DNA from 4 places in the Martinezella sp. CNPSo 3964 genome. Region 4 is predicted to be linked to each of the others. Evidence: predicted binding sites of a transcription regulator. Region 4 holds the regulator's gene; each other region holds the start of a gene.
The links. The regulator PhoB, encoded in region 4, activates phosphate uptake and scavenging genes when phosphate is short. The targets are predictions, from matches to a motif close to TGTCATNNANCTGTCAT.

Region 1 (4,021 bases), on a different contig from region 4:
CTGGGCGCGCGACAAGAAACCCGGCTTTTATTCCATGCTCGATGTTCTCGGGCTTTCCACACGTTGATGCGATCCCGGAGCGGATCGGCTGGGAACTGCCGCTCCGCTCCGGCCTTTTATTGTCCTCGCAATTCCTGACGGAAAACCGCTGCGCGCCTTTCCTGGAATTGCTTTATCAAGGAGAAATTTTATGAGCGGCACTCTCGTTCTCGTTCGCCACGGGCAGAGCGACTGGAATTTGAAGAATCTCTTTACCGGCTGGAAGGACCCCGATCTGACCGCGCTCGGCATCGAAGAGGCCAAGACGGGCGGCAAGGCACTGGCCGATTACGGCATCAAGTACGATATCGCCTTCACCTCGGCGCTGACGCGCGCTCAGCACACGCTGAAAATCATTCTCGACGAAATCGGCCAGCAGGGCCTTGAAACCATCAAGGATCAGGCGCTGAACGAGCGCGATTACGGCGACCTCTCCGGCCTCAACAAGGACGACGCCCGCGCCAAGTGGGGCGAAGAGCAGGTTCACATCTGGCGCCGCTCCTACGACGTTCCCCCGCCCGGCGGCGAAAGCCTGCGCGACACCGGCGCCCGCGTCTGGCCCTACTACCTGACGGAAATCCTGCCGCGCGTTCTCGCCGGTCAGAACGTGCTGGTCGCTGCCCACGGCAATTCGCTGCGCTCGCTCGTCATGGTTCTTGATCGCCTGAGCAAGGCGCAGATCCTCGAGCTCAACCTCGCGACCGGCGTGCCGATGGTCTACAAGCTCAAGGCCGATTCTACCGTCGCCTCGAAGGAAGTCCTCGGCGACATGTCCGGCGCGCATTGAGTGCGTCTAACTAATTATCTCTGAAATAGTCCCTCACCCTAACCCTCTCCCCGTTTTACGGGGAGAGGGAACGACCTTTTCTGTGGTAAATTCTCGATACCAACGAGGTTGAGAGGCAACAGATGGTGCCTCTTTTCCCTTCTCCCCGCACGCGGGGAGAAGGTGGGCGCCCTTCGATGAACTCAGGAGGCCGGATGAGGGGCCAGCCCCTAGCATCAATTCTCGACGGTGAAGCGCACCCTGTCGGCAGCGAAGCGGGAAATCGAATATTGTACCGGGACATTGTCGAGATCGGCGTTCAGCGCCTGGGCGACCAGAACGATGGCGCCGGGGGACAGCTGCAGATCGGTGAGATCGCCTTCGTCGGCATGCGTCGCGGTGATTTCGGTGACGACGCGGACATAATCCGGTACGCCAAGCTCCTTGAATGCCTTCGTAATTGACCCGGTCGTCCGATAGATCTCGGCGATATCGCCGAAACGATCGGCCGGGAACCAGCTGGTGGCGCGCGATACCGGGCGATGATCCGCCTGACCGAGCGTTTCGAGCCGCACGAGGGGAGCACCGGTTTTGATCTTGAGCTGCCGGGCCAATTCCGTGGTCGCCGCCTCTTCGCCCGCGGCAAGCAACACACTGCGGGTTTCGCGCACCTGATCGCCGATCCCTTGCGAAAATCGCGTGCGCCTCGAAATTGGGAAGCTCAGTCGCTCCTTGCGCTCGATCAGCGTGCCGCGCCCCTGCACGGCCCTGACGATCCCTTCCTGGGCGAGTGCCGCAAGAGCGCTTCGGATCGTGTGCCGGTTGACGCCGAACTGCAGCGCCAGCGTCGTTTCCGGCGGCACCATGCCCGTTTCGTCGAAATCCCCGTGATTGATGGAGGTGCGAATCCGGTCGGCGATCTGCCGCCAGAGCGCCACGCCCGTTTGCCTCTGTATCTTCTGTCCTGCCATCTTGCCCACTCGCCCTGTCACACGCCTGTCACGACTCACTAATAAATATAAAACTATCTTGTATGGTTGTCTATATCAATAGACATTTAGAGGAAGGCGCGATGAATTCAGCACAAAGGCAGGAAGCGGCCGCACAGGAGCGTCGGGAACGCAAGCGCGTCGCCGATCTTCTGGCGCAGGCAGAACGCGACGAGCTAGAGGCGGCCTGGGAAGCATTGCCGAGCAAGCCGACGGTACAGCCGGTGCGCGGCCCCGAGACCGGGCTTGTCATGGTGCGCGGTCGCATCGGCGGCGGCGGCTCCCCCTTCAACCTCGGCGAAGTCACGGTGACGCGCGCCACCATTCGACTGGCATCCAACACCATCGGCCACGCACACGCGCTTGGCACGGATCGGGAAAAGGTCCGGCTTTCGGCCATCTTCGATGCACTCTGGCAACAGCCGGCCACGAAAGACTTCGTCGAAAAGGCGCTTCTGCAGCCGGTCACCGAACGCATCGCAGACTATGATCGCAAGCGCGCCGAAGAGACGGCCGCCACCCGCGTCGATTTCTTCACCATGGTTCGCGGAGAAGATTGATGAGCCTTTCCAGCACCCCGACCTTTGGCAACGAGGCCTTGACCGGCGGCTTCACCGATCCGGTTTTCGATGCGCAGAGCGTCTTCAAGATGACGATGGATGCCATGGCGCGTCCGGGCACCCTGCAGACTGTCACGGCTGATATCGCGCCGCCGGCGCCGCTCGGCATTGCAGCCGGCGCCATCGGCCTTACCCTTTGCGATCATGACACGCCGGTCTGGCTTTCCACCAGCCTGGCAAGATCGAGCCTGCCGGAATGGCTGGCCTTCCACACCGGCGCGCCGATCATATCCGAGCGGCTGGAGGCGCATTTTGCCTTTATCGAAGCCGGCATGGCGCTTTCCTCTTTCAGCCAGTTCGGCATCGGCACCCAGGAATATCCCGATCGGTCGACGACGGTGGTTCTGGAAATCGAAAGCCTGGAAGGCGGCAAGGAACTGGCGCTTTCCGGCCCCGGCATCAAGGACATCAACATGATCGCCCCGATCGGGTTGCCCGATGCGCTGCTGCGTATCTGGAACGACAATCGCGCCCTCTTCCCGCGCGGCGTCGATCTCATCCTGACGGCGGGCCGGCAATTCCTCGGCCTGCCGCGCACCGCCAAGATCATCGTGACGGAGATGTGACATATGTATGTTGCCGTAAAGGGTGGCGAAGCCGCCATCGCCAATGCTCACAGGCTGCTGGCCGACCGTCGCCGCGGCGACCGCTCGCTTCCGGCTGTCGGCATCGACCAGATCGTGGCGCAGCTGGCGCTCGCCGTCGACCGTGTCATGGCCGAGGCCTCGCTTTATGACCGCACGCTGGCGGCGCTTGCCGTCCGTCAGGCGCGCGGCGACATGATCGAGGCCATCTTCCTGCTCAGAGCCTATCGCACGACACTGCCGCGCTTCGGCTATTCCCAGCCGCTCGACACTTCAGCGATGAAGATCGAACGCCGCATCTCGGCGACCTACAAGGACCTGCCGGGCGGCCAGCTTCTCGGCCCGACCTTCGACTACACGCACCGCCTGCTCGACCCGAGCCTCCTGACCGACGAGCCAGTGGACGAACCGATGCAGCGGCCGGCCGAGCAGGGCCGCGTCATGCGCGTCTCGGAAATCCTCGGCCAGGAAGGCCTGATCGAAGGCGACGGCACTATGCCTGTCGATCACGAGATCGGCGACCTTACGCGCGAGCCGATGGAATTCCCGATGACCCGCGACCTTCGCCTGCAGGCGCTTGCCCGCGGCGACGAAGGCTTCCTGCTGGCGCTCGGCTATTCGACCCAGCGCGGCTACGGCCGCAACCATCCCTTCACCGGCGAAATCCGCATTGGTGAAGTGGAAGTCGAATTCGATGTGCCGGAACTCGGCTTCGCCGTCTCGCTCGGCCGCATCCAGGTGACCGAATGCCAGATGGTCAATCAGTTCAAGGGTTCGGCCAAGGCACCACCGCAGTTCACCCGCGGCTATGGCCTGGTCTTCGGCCAGAGCGAGCGCAAGGCCATGGCCATGTCGCTGGTCGACCGCGCGCTTCGCGCCGAGGAGCTCGGTGAAGACATCGTTGCACCGGCTCAGGACGAGGAATTCGTCATCTCCCATTCCGACAACGTGCAGGCAACCGGCTTCGTCGAACATCTGAAGCTGCCGCATTATGTCGACTTCCAGGCCGAGCTCGACCTGGTG
Region 2 (4,021 bases), on a different contig from region 4:
GGCTGGCGCACGCAATGTTGTTGATACATTTCGTGCTCGAGTAGCGGAACAGAAGGCATATCTGGAGGAGTACGAGCGAGACACGGCAGGTTTCAAGAAGTGGCGCTCCACTTGGTTTCAGCGTGTTCCCGGTGGCTTTGGCGTGACGGTCGGTCGTGACTCGGTCAACGCCGGTCGTGGATTGAGCTATGTTGTCGTCGACGCGATCAAGGACGTGGCTGAGTTTCTCGATGATCTCGCCTATCACGCAGAGCATGATGCCGGCTTCCGGCAGGCTCTCGAGCAGAACCGCCAGCGTCGCGTCGCACTTCTGAATGCGGCAAAGACCGGAGGCAAGGCAGCGGCCTCGAAGACGAAGCCGAAGGCGAAAGCTATCAAGCCCGCAGCGGTGGCAAAGTCGGCCGCTGTCAAGCCTGCTGCTACCAAGGCAGCACCCAAGGCTACTCGGACAAAGGCTGCTTCCGTAGCCGCTCCCGCACCGGCTGCTGCAGAAGCAGCCAAGCCGAAGCGCACGCGCAAGACGAAGGCTGCTGGCGCAGCAGAATAAGATTAGGAAGCCCGCTTCACGCGGGCTTTTTCTTTGCTTGAAACATGCTCATGTCATCGAAGGTGTATGGCTGCGCCTTCAAACAAGCATCAAGGCGGATCTGTCCTCGACACTGTCGATCACAAGAGTTGAACCGAACAGGAAGAGAGATCCGAGGCCGTTACAGAGACTATGCGGCTATTGAAGTTGGGGAATGGGCCGGTACTCTGTGCTACATCACACCGAACCCACTGATGTTGATTGACGCGGCCGACAGAGCGCACAGCAGATATCGTTGTATTGAGTTGCTTCGAGGCAACGGAATGAGGCCGCGATACGCAAACGCGCTGGGCGTGACTTCTCTTTGAGCTGACCGATTGAGGGGGCGCAATGACGCTCGGCTCCGAGAAGGTTTATTCCGTACCAGGCAGCAACCTGAAAGGAGCGGCATCTGCCGCCCCTTTCGGTCAATTTCACTTCTTCTCGCTATAGGCCTTGATCGCGGCGGCAACTTCGGTCTTGGCCGCTTCCGCATTTTCGAAGCCACCGACTTCGACGACCTTGCGGGCGTCAGGCAGTTGCTTGTAAACGCGGAAGAATGCCTGCAGCCGGTCCTGCTCCAGCTTGGGAAGATCGGAGATTTCCTTGATGCCATCGTAGGTCGGATCGATCTTGGTGGTGGGTACGGCAACGATCTTGTTGTCGACCTCGCCGCCGTCGATCATCTTCAGCACGCCGATTGCACGCACGCGGACGATGGCGCCGGGAACGATCGGTTCGCGCGTATAGACGAGGGCGTCAAGCGGATCGCCGTCACCACCGAGCGAGCTAGTAATGGAGCCATAGTTGGCCGGATAAGCGACCGGCATGGATTGGAAGCGATCGACGACGATGTGGCCGGTCTTGGCATCGATTTCATATTTGGTGAAGCTGCCGGCAGGAATTTCGATGGCGGTGTAGAATTCCTGGCTTTCGTCTTTCGGCTGAGGATAGTCGATATAGGACACATAGTCGGCAGCCGAAACAACACCCGTGGAAAGGATCGTCATTGCAATGACGGAGATAAGCTTTTTCATATACGCCCCCGCGTTAAGGTTGAACGCTATCGCCCTAATCAGGGGTTGTTACGGGCTTGTGACATAGATCGGTGAATGCACAGCTAACTGTCCAGGCTCACCATCTACCCGAATGCGCGAACATTGCGGCGGATCGTCTGCGGCGGTTGGCCGAGCACGCGCAGGAAGGCGCGGCGCATGCGCTCGCGATCGGCAAAGCCGACTTCGATGGCGATTTCATCCATCGAATGGCGACCGTCTTCGATCATCAGGCGCGCAGCCTCCACCCGCATGTTCTCGACCGCCTTGGCGGGGGACTGGCCGGTTTCGCTGCGAAAGACGCGGTTGAACTGGCGTGGGCTGAGGCTTGCCGCCTCCGCCAGCTCCTCTACCGATACGATCTTGCGCAGGTTTCGTCCGGCAAAGTCGAGCGCGCGTTGAACGCGGTCGGATTTCGGCTCCAGCTCGAGAAGCGTCGAAAATTGCGATTGCCCGCCGGCACGACGATGATAGACGACGAGCTTTCGGGCTACGGTTCGCGCCAGCTCCTCGCCGTGATCCTTCTCGATCATTGCAAGGGCGAGATCGATGGTGGCGGTCATGCCTGCCGATGTCCAGATGGACCCGTCGATGATGAAGATCTTGTCCTCATCGACCTTGAGGGCGGGGAAACGATCCCGCAGCTCTCGCGCAAAGACCCAATGTGTCGTTGCGCGGCGGCCATCCAGTAATCCGGCTTCAGCCAAAGCGAAGGCACCGGTACACGGAGCCGCGACACGCCGGGCGGATTTTGCAGCCCGACGGATATAATCGAGGATCGCGGGAGATGTGGCCGAAACTTCTGTCGCCGCGCCGATGAAAAGAGAATCGAAAGCAGCATCGCCAAATGCCTCCGTTTCGACACTGAACCCTGCCGACGAGCGGACATGCCCTCCTGTCTCCGATAGCAGCGTGACACGGTAGAGCTCCCTCTCGCTCGCCAGATTTGCAACCTCGAAGGCGGTCACTGCGGTGAATCCCATGACCTGAAAGCCGGGAAAGACGAGAAATCCGATGGAATGCATGGCAAAACTCACGGCTGGAAAAGGTGTTTATAGCATTTATCGGTCGAAAACGGCATCAACTTTCTATGGTTCCGGCCATTATGCGTCGTTCTGGATGTCTGAAAACGTGGTGAATATGACATTTCGGTCATCGGCATTTGCGCCTATTATCATTGTAAGCGGGACAATGACGCCGCAGGACAAGGAATGGAAACAATGACAAATTCATCGGGCAAGGCATTGGTAACGGGCGCCTCTTCCGGCATTGGCGCCGTCTACGCGCATCGGCTCGCCCATCGGGGCTTCGACCTCATTCTGGTGGCGCGCAATGAAGAGCGACTTTCGGCGATTGCGGAGCGGCTGCGCACGGAGACGGGACGTAAGGTTGAAGTGATTGCCGCGGACCTCGGCTCCCAGAGTGATCTGCGTCGTGTGGAGCATGTGCTGAGGACGGATGAGGCGATCACGCTTCTCGTCAACAATGCCGGCTTCGGCGGAGCGGCACCCTTGCTGGAGGCCGATGTCGACAAGATGCAGCAGATGATCGACCTGAATGTCACCGCGCTCATGCGGCTCACCTATGCCGCCGTGCCAGGCTTTGTTCGGCGTGGCGGCGGTTCCATCATCAATATCGCCTCGATCGTCGCAATCGCGCCGGAGCTGTTGAACGGCGTCTACGGTGGCACGAAAGCCTTCGTGCTCGCCTTCAGCCAGTCCCTGAAACATGAGCTGGCGGACAAGAATATTCGCATACAGGCGGTTCTGCCCGGGGCGACTGCAACGGAATTCTGGGCAGTCGCTGGCGTCCCCGTGGAGCATCTGCCGTCGGAGATCGTCATGTCGACCGAGGACATGGTTGATGCTGCGCTGGTTGGCTTTGATCAGGGAGAGTTGGCGACGATCCCCGCTCTCGAAGATGTCGATCTGCAGAAGGCTTATGAAGATGCGCAGCAGGCCCTGAAGCCCAATCTCTCGCGCTCTGCCGCGGCTCGACGTTATCAAGTGAGGTAAGAATCGATCGAATGAATAGGGTGGCCGGCATTCACATCATATGTGCCGGTCATTCAAAAGCCATAAAACTGGCGAGGTTTGAAAAGGCAAAACGGATCGACATGATCCGAGCATCGGCTGCATGACATATCACGCAATACCACTTATGCGTCATGGCATATCCCAGCCAGTATCGACACCATCCATCAGGACCTGAATGAGAAGGTTCGCCGCGACCAAAGCAGATATGCGAGGTTCAATGCGATGTACTCCATCCAAGACCACACTCCTGTTTCCATCGTCATTGCGAACTACAACTACGCACATTTTCTGAGGCGCAGTATCGATAGCGCATTGGAACAGAATTACGACGATGCCGAGGTCATCGTCGTCGATGACGCATCGAC
Region 3 (4,021 bases), on a different contig from region 4:
TCCGTCGGGCATCGGCAAGAGCTCGCTGCTGAAAATGATCTACGGCAACTACGCCGTCGACAGCGGCCAGATCCTCGTCATGCACAAGAGCAAGATCGTCGATCTTGCGACTGCCGATCCGCGTACCGTGCTCGACGTCCGTCGGCAGACCATGGGCTATGTCAGCCAGTTCCTGCGCACCGTGCCGCGCGTCGCCGCCATCGATGTCGTCGCCGAGCCGCTGCTGGCCCGTGGCGTGACGGTCAATGATGCCCGCGACCGGGCGGCGGAACTGCTCGCGCAGCTGAACCTGCCGGAAGAGCTCTGGCAACTGCCACCCGCCACCTTCTCCGGCGGTGAACAGCAGCGTGTCAACATCGCCCGCGGTTTCATCACCGACCACGCCATCCTGCTGCTCGACGAACCCACGGCATCGCTCGATGCCCGCAACCGGGCCGTCGTCGTCGACATGATCGAGCAGAAGAAGGAGGCAGGGGTCGCGCTTCTCGGCATCTTCCATGACGAAGAGGTGCGCGAGGCCGTCGGCAGCCGCATTCTCGACGTCTCGCAATTCTCGCCGCGAAAGGCTGCCGCATGAGCCGCAAGCTGGGCGAGACGCCCTTCATCAGCCCTTCGGCGAGCGTCAACAATTCGACGCTCGGCCGCTACACCGAAGTCTCAGATCGCTGCCGCATCGATGAGGTTGAGATCGGCGACTATTCCTACATCATGCAGGATGGCGCTGTGTGGTGCGCGACGATCGGCAAGTTCGTCAACATCGCCGCCGCGGTGCGCATCAACGCCACCAACCATCCGACATGGCGCGCGACGCTGCATCACTTCACCTATCGCGCCGCCGACTATTGGCCGGATGCCGATATGGAGACCGATTTCTTCACCTGGCGACGCGACAATCGCGTCGTGATCGGCCATGACGTCTGGATCGGTCACGGCGCGACCGTGCTGCCCGGCGTCACGGTCGGCAACGGCGCCGTCATCGGTGCGGGTGCGGTCGTCTCCAAGGATGTCGCGCCCTACACGATCGTCGGCGGCGTGCCGGCGAAGCTGATCCGCGAACGCTTCACGCCCGAGGTTGGTGCGCGCATGGACAAGCTCTCATGGTGGGATTGGGATCACGACCGCCTGCGCACGGCGCTCGCAGACTTCCGCGCCCTTTCGGCGGAGGAATTTCTGGACCGCTACGACGCCTAGCGCAATTCCAGGAAAAGTGTGCGGCGGTTTTCCGGCCGGAATTGCGCTGAAATGGAAAGCTGGGCCGTTTTCCGCCCAAACCAGGCTTGCAAGGCGTTGACCAGCGATCCAGCTTTCAGACGATCCTTGCAAGGACGGGATCGGGAGGAGTTTCCATGGCAAAGCAGTTTTCCAGCATCGACGACCGGCTGCGCGATTTCATCGCGCGGCAGCACATCTTCTTCACGGCATCGGCAACAGCGGATTCCCGTGTCAATGTTTCGCCACGCGAGACGCTGTGCCTGCGCATCATTTCCCCGAATGCCGCCATCTACCTCGATCGCACCGGCAGCGGCAATGAGACCTCCGCGCACATGAAAGCCGACGGGCGGCTGACCATCATGTTCTGTGCGGTCGAGGGACCGCCGATGATCCTGCGGCTCTACGGTCGCGGCCGGATCATCCATCGCTCAGCGCCCGAATATCGCGAGTTGTTGCATGACCATTACGCGGGCGAAGAGCCGCTCGGGGCGCGGCAGATCGTGCGGCTGGACTTCGATCTCGTGCAGACGTCCTGCGGCTTCGGCGTGCCGCTCTTCAGCTATGAAGGCGAGAGACCAAGCCTCGATCAGTGGGCCAAAGCCAAGGGTCCTGACGGCATTGAGGAATATTGGCACGAGAAGAACAGCGTCAGCATGGACGGCCTGCCGACCGGCATGTTTGACGGCTAAACTTAAGGAAAACCCTCAGCCGGCTAATCTTGCAAAATCGGCGAGAATTGTAACAGCAGTTACATAAAACTGACATTGGAGCTTCATGAAGCGGGACTAATCGGTTGCCTTGTGGTTGGCGCCAGCCCCCTCGAAACTCCCTTCGAGGCAGGGGCATGCGCCCATTCTTAGCACCGGTAACGCTGAAATTTTTGCAGCCCGGCAGCCGCGAAAGGGAAGCATTATGTTCGAACTCAGGAATGTCTCGCGCCGGTTTGGAAACAAGCTCGCTGTCGATTCCGTGACTTTGGACATACCGCAGGGACAGATGGTCGGCGTCATCGGCCGTTCCGGCGCCGGCAAGTCCACCTTGCTGCGCATGATCAATCGTCTGGCTGACCCGAGCTCCGGCTCGATCCATTTCTCCGGCACCGAAGTCTCCAAGCTCACCGGCCGCGCACTGCGCAGCTGGCAGCGCGACTGCGCCATGATCTTCCAGCAGTTCAATCTGGTTCCGCGCCTCGACGTGCTGACCAATGTCATGCTCGGCCGCCTCAATCATCGCTCGACGGTCATGAGCCTGCTGTCGGTCTTCACCCGCGAGGAGCGCATTCAGGCGATTGCCGCACTGGAGCGCCTCGGCATCGAGCAGACGGCCCTGCAGATGGCCGGCACGCTTTCCGGCGGCCAGCAGCAGCGCGTCGCCATCTGCCGTGCCCTGATGCAGCAGCCGAAGATGATGCTGGCCGACGAGCCGATCGCCTCGCTCGATCCGCTGAACGCCAAGATCGTCATGGACGCGCTGCGAGATATCAACGAGCGTGAAGGCATCACAGTCATCACCAACCTGCACACGCTGGATACGGCCCGCAACTATTGCGAACGCATCATCGGCATGGCCGCCGGCAAGGTCGTTTTCGACGGCAAGCCGACGGATCTGACGGCCGCCGCCGTCAAGGAAATCTACGGCACCGACAAGGACGGCGCCGGCATCGACGAGACCATGACGTCCACGTCGATCAATATTGCCGATCCGGCCGCGCAGACCGCGGCAACCGAATCTGCTGGCCCGCAACCGCTGGCACTGGCCGGTCTCTGAGAGAGACGGCCGGGATCGAAGGCCCGCGTCAAGGGCGCATTTCTTCTAGACCGAAGGCATCCGGGGACACCGGTTAATCAGGAGACGAACCCATGTTGAAGAAAGCACTTTTTGCTGCTACGGCGCTCGTCGCGCTCGCAGTCGGCGCTGCTGCCAACGCTGCAGACCTCAAGGAATTCCGCGTCGGCATTCTCGGCGGTGAAAACGAAGCCGACCGTCTGCGCAACTACGCCTGCCTCGCCGACCACCTGAAGAAGGAATTCGGCTTCGAGAAGGTTTCGCTGTTCCCGGCCGCCGACTATGACGGCGTTATCCAGGGTCTGCTCGGCGGCACGCTCGACTTCGCAGAACTCGGTGCTTCCGGCTACGCTGCCGTCGCCATCAAGGACCCGAAGGCCGTTACCCCGATCCTGACCACGCAGCAGACCGACGGTTCGACCGGCTACTACTCGATCGGCCTCGCTCTCAAGTCCTCCGGCATCAAGACGATCATGGACGCCAAGGGCAAGAAGCTCGGCTATGCCGATCCGGACTCCACCTCGGGCTACCTCGTTCCGCTGACGCAGATTCCGAAGACGACTGGCGTACCGAACGACAAGTTCTTCGCCTCGACCCAGTTCAACGGCGGCCATGAGAACAACCTGCTCGCCGCCTACGACGGCAAGGTCGACGTTGCTGTCGACGACTCCTCGGGCGTTGGCGATTTCAAGGACGGCTTCACCTCCGGTACCTTCCGCAAGGAAGTCGACAAGGGCGCCGTCGACCCGAACAAGCTCGTCGAAGTCTGGCGTTCGCCGCTGATCCCGAACGGCCCGCTCGTCGTTCGCAACGCTCTCGGCACCGAATGGCAGACCAAGCTGACGGACTTCTTCATGAAGCTCCCGACGGCTGACGCCAAGTGCTTCAACGCTGTCGAAGGCGGCGACTTCAAGGGCTACGTCAAGGTTACCCCGGATTTCTACAACGCCGTTATCGACGTTCGTAAGGCTGCCATCGGCGGCTGATACGCATCCCGATAATTGGGCGGCCGGCAACGGCCGCC
Region 4 (4,021 bases):
AAGTGTTTCGGAGAAGCCATGTCCTTACCTGTACTCCAGAAAAAACAATAACGCCCGCGTGGGGCAGGAACGCCCCGACTGCGGGCGTTGAACTCAAGCCGATTTTTTAGTGCGGGCGGCGCGCGCACGCTCGGCGGCACGCTCCAGGCGAGCGAGACCTTCGCGTGCTTCTTCGGCAGTCACGACCAGCGGCGGCAGCAAGCGGATGACGTTGTCGCCGGCCGGCACGCCAAGCAGGTGCTCCGCACGGATCGCCTGCAGCAGCTCCGCCTGCGGAATGGCCGCCTTGACGCCCAGCATCAGGCCTTCGCCGCGAACATCCTCGATGATGTCGGGGAAGCGATCCTTGAGCGAGGCCAGCCCCTGACGGAACACCAGCGCGATATCGCGCACATGTTGCAGGAAGCCTTCGGCGAGCACGATGTCGAGAACGGCGTTGCCGACGGCCATGGCAAGCGGATTGCCGCCATAAGTCGAGCCGTGCGTGCCCGCCTTCATGCCGGAAGCAGCTTCCGCCGTCGCAAGGCACGCACCGAGCGGGAAACCACCGCCGATACCCTTGGCGACCGCCATGATGTCAGGCTTGATGCCAGCCCATTCATGGGCAAACAGCTTGCCCGTTCGGCCGACGCCGCACTGCACTTCATCAAGGATCAACAGCAGGCCGTGCTCGTCGCAGATCTGGCGCAGCCCCCGCAGGAATTCATTGGTGGCCGGGCGGATGCCGCCCTCGCCCTGCACCGGTTCGATCAGGATCGCGGCCGTCGCGTCGGTGATAGCGGCACGCACGGCATCGAGATCGCCGAACTGCACCTGGTCGAAGCCCGGCGCCTTCGGACCGAAACCTTCGATATACTTTTCCTGACCACCGGCAGCGATCGTCGCGATCGTGCGGCCATGGAACGCACCTTCGAAGGTGATGATATGGAACTTTTCAGGATGCCCCTTGGCGAACTGATAGCGCCGTGCCGTCTTGATGGCGCATTCCAGCGCTTCTGCACCCGAATTGGTGAAGAACACCTTGTCGGCGAAGGTGGCTTCCGTCAGCCGCTTCGACAGCTTCTCCTGACCGGGCACCTCATAGAGGTTGGAAAGGTGCCAGACCTTGTCAGCCTGGGCCTTCAATTCGGCAACAAGATGGGGATGGGCATGGCCGAGCGAGTTGACCGCGACGCCGGCCGCGAAATCGAGGTAGCGCTCGCCATTTTCGGTGACCAGCCAGACGCCCTCGCCTCGCTCGAACCGTAGCGGAGCGCGCATATAGGTGTCATAAAGCGGCGTGGTCTCGGCCATGGCCATATCTCCTCGATCACAACTTTAAGGACCGATCGCTTCCATTTGATGAAACGGGTCCGAAAAAATCAAAAATGCCGCCTTGCGGCGGCTTGGGCACTATTGATGTTTTGCACCGCGATGTCAACAAAACTGGCGCTTTAGCAGGTGCGAGATAGCGCTTGCGGGCGAAAGAGATGGGTTCGGCGGCGCCTATTGCAGAAATGCCACGCCTGGGCAGCAAGTTGGGGAAAACCTCGAAATCGATTCCTCAAGATTCTCGCGACTCTTGTCACGGAGTCAGCCTCACACTAGGTTAAAAACCAATTGCTAGACTGCATGCGGCGGAACTAGTCACCACAATTTTAGAGCGTTTCGCGCCTTGTTCCCATGCGAGGCAATGGTGAGGGATTCTGCCATCGGAAACGCGACAGCGGAGACAGGGCATGAATTGGACAGACGAACGCGTCGAGAAGCTGAAAAAGCTATGGTCCGAAGGGTTGAGCGCCAGCCAAATTGCTGCGCAGCTCGGTGACGTGAGCCGTAATGCCGTCATCGGCAAGGTGCATCGCCTGAACCTTCCCGGTCGAGCGAAGGCGGGCGGCACGACAACCACAGCGCGCACGCCGAAGCGCAGCGCCGCAGCGCCTCGCGCCGCAAGCTACGGATCGCGCGTTGCTACCCGCACGGTGGTCACCCGTCAGCAGGGCGCAACCATGCTGAAGGAAGAGATCGAGGTCGATTCCGTCAACGAAATTCAATATCGCCCGGCTGCAAATGTCGTCGTTCCGATCTCCCGCCGGCTCGGCCTGACGGAACTGACGGAACGCACCTGCAAGTGGCCGGTCGGCGACCCGCTGAAGGATGATTTCCACTTCTGCGGCAACGACAGCCCGGATTCGTCGCCTTATTGCACCTATCATCAGCGCATGGCCTACCAGCCGGTGCATGATCGCCGACGCAACAACGGCTGAAAACCATAAGCAAAACCCAAGAAAAACGGGCCCCTCGAGGCCCGTTTTTATATTTCCGCCGCTATGTCGTAATGCCCGAGCGGCCTTGCCGCTCAGGCTTCCATGGAATAGCCCGCGCCACGAACGGTGCGGATGACATCCTGCATATTGGAGAAATTCAGCGCCTTGCGCAGACGGCCGACATGGACGTCGACGGTGCGTTCGTCGACATAGATATCGTGCCCCCATACGCCGTCGAGCAGCTGCGAACGCGAGAAGACGCGTCCAGGCGAGGACATCAAGAATTCCAGCAGGCGGAATTCCGTTGGCCCCAACCGCACTTCGCGGCTCTTGCGATGGACGCGATGGGTTTCGCGGTCCAGCTCGATATCGCCACAGCGCAGCACCGTGGAGAGAACCTCCGGGCGGGCACGCCGCAGCATCGCCTTGACGCGGGCCATCAGCTCCGGCGTCGAGAACGGCTTGACGACGTAATCGTCCGCGCCGGTGGAAAGCCCACGCACGCGCTCGCTTTCCTCGCCGCGGGCCGTCAGCATGATGATCGGCAGGCGCTCCGTCTCCGGCCGCATACGCAGCCGGCGGCAGAGCTCGATGCCGGATACACCGGGGAGCATCCAATCGAGGATCAGGAGATCGGGGATGCGCTCCTGGAGACGCAGCTCAGCCTCATCGCCTCTGAGGATCGTGTCGACCTCGAAGCCTTCGGCCTCAAGATTGTAGCGCAGCAGAACGCTAAGCGCTTCCTCGTCTTCTACAACAGCAACTCTCGGAACCATGCGCCTATGGTCTCCTTTCTTCGCTTCCAGATTATTCCGTCACCGCGCCGACGGTGTTGGCGGTATCGTCTTTCGGGCGCTCGCCTTCCGGCTGCGCGCCTGTCGCCATGTAATAGATCGTCTCGGCGATGTTCGTGGCATGGTCGCCGATGCGCTCGATGTTCTTGGCGCAGAAAAGAAGATGCGTGCAGGTGGTGATGTTGCGCGGATCCTCCATCATGTAGGTCAACATCTCGCGGAACAGCGAGGTGTACATTGCGTCGATTTCCTCGTCGCGTTCGCGGATCGACACGGCCTTGTCGGGCGAGCGGGTCGCGTAGACATCCAGAACTTCCTTGAGCTGGCTCAGCGCCAGTTCGGAGAGGTGCTCGATGCCGCGAGCGAGGCGGCGTGGAACGCCGGTGCCCTGAACGGCGATGACGCGCTTGGCGGTGTTCTTGCCAAGATCGCCAACACGCTCCAGGTCGGAGGCGATGCGGATCGAACCCATGATCTCACGCAGGTCGGCTGCCATCGGCTGGCGGCGAGCGATCGTGACGATCGCCTTGTCGCCGACTTCGCGCTCGGCATGGTCGAGAACGACGTCGTCGGAAATGACCTTCTGGGCAAGACCGGCATCGCTGTTGACGAGCGCGCGTACGCTGTCGCTGACCATCTGCTCGGCCAGGCCGCCCATTTCCGCAATGCGGCGCGTCAGGAACTTCAGGTCTTCGTCGTAGGCAGAGAGAATGTGAGTGGAGACCATTTTTCTATCCTCAAGGTGAACTGTGTGAAATGAGCCGCGCGCCTGACATCATCAACCAAAACGGCCCATGATGTAATCCTGCGTGCGGAAATCGTCGGGATTGGTGAACATCTTATCGGTGTCATTCTCCTCGACCAGGTGGCCGAGGTGGAACATTGCGGTGCGTTGCGAAACGCGGGCTGCCTGCTGCATGGAATGCGTCACGATGACGATCGTGAAATTTTCCCGCAGCTCGTGGATAAGGTCTTCGACCT

Region 1: a site for PhoB is predicted at 1,792-1,808, ahead of phnF (phosphonate metabolism transcriptional regulator PhnF). Genes of this name have one in related genera too.
Region 2: a site for PhoB is predicted at 1,650-1,666, ahead of AC13Q5_RS27160 (inorganic diphosphatase). Genes of this name have one in related genera too.
Region 3: a site for PhoB is predicted at 1,972-1,988, ahead of phnC (phosphonate ABC transporter ATP-binding protein). Genes of this name have one in related genera too.

Annotation. Positions count from the first base shown of each region.
Region 1 is NZ_JBXSOW010000015.1:50,099-54,119, reverse strand. Features, by position in the region: gene dapB (4-hydroxy-tetrahydrodipicolinate reductase) at 1-67, shown strand, start outside; gene AC13Q5_RS31205 (2,3-bisphosphoglycerate-dependent phosphoglycerate mutase) at 191-826, shown strand; gene phnF (phosphonate metabolism transcriptional regulator PhnF) at 1,042-1,776, opposite strand; gene phnG (phosphonate C-P lyase system protein PhnG) at 1,878-2,354, shown strand; gene phnH (phosphonate C-P lyase system protein PhnH) at 2,354-2,980, shown strand; gene AC13Q5_RS31185 (carbon-phosphorus lyase complex subunit) at 2,984-4,021, shown strand, end outside.
Region 2 is NZ_JBXSOW010000010.1:202,417-206,437, reverse strand. Features, by position in the region: gene AC13Q5_RS27165 (hypothetical protein) at 1-547, shown strand, start outside; gene AC13Q5_RS27160 (inorganic diphosphatase) at 1,000-1,602, opposite strand; gene AC13Q5_RS27155 (GlxA family transcriptional regulator) at 1,707-2,645, opposite strand; gene AC13Q5_RS27150 (hypothetical protein) at 2,644-2,844, shown strand; gene AC13Q5_RS27145 (SDR family NAD(P)-dependent oxidoreductase) at 2,841-3,635, shown strand; gene AC13Q5_RS27140 (glycosyltransferase family 2 protein) at 3,879-4,021, shown strand, end outside.
Region 3 is NZ_JBXSOW010000015.1:44,185-48,205, reverse strand. Features, by position in the region: gene phnL (phosphonate C-P lyase system protein PhnL) at 1-577, shown strand, start outside; gene AC13Q5_RS31165 (DapH/DapD/GlmU-related protein) at 574-1,191, shown strand; gene AC13Q5_RS31160 (pyridoxamine 5'-phosphate oxidase family protein) at 1,347-1,901, shown strand; gene phnC (phosphonate ABC transporter ATP-binding protein) at 2,125-2,979, shown strand; gene phnD (phosphonate ABC transporter substrate-binding protein) at 3,072-3,983, shown strand.
Region 4 is NZ_JBXSOW010000007.1:137,089-141,109, forward strand. Features, by position in the region: gene argF (ornithine carbamoyltransferase) at 1-20, opposite strand, end outside; gene AC13Q5_RS21800 (acetylornithine transaminase) at 94-1,293, opposite strand; gene AC13Q5_RS21805 (GcrA family cell cycle regulator) at 1,719-2,246, shown strand; gene phoB (phosphate regulon transcriptional regulator PhoB) at 2,339-3,022, opposite strand; gene phoU (phosphate signaling complex protein PhoU) at 3,054-3,767, opposite strand; gene pstB (phosphate ABC transporter ATP-binding protein PstB) at 3,819-4,021, opposite strand, start outside.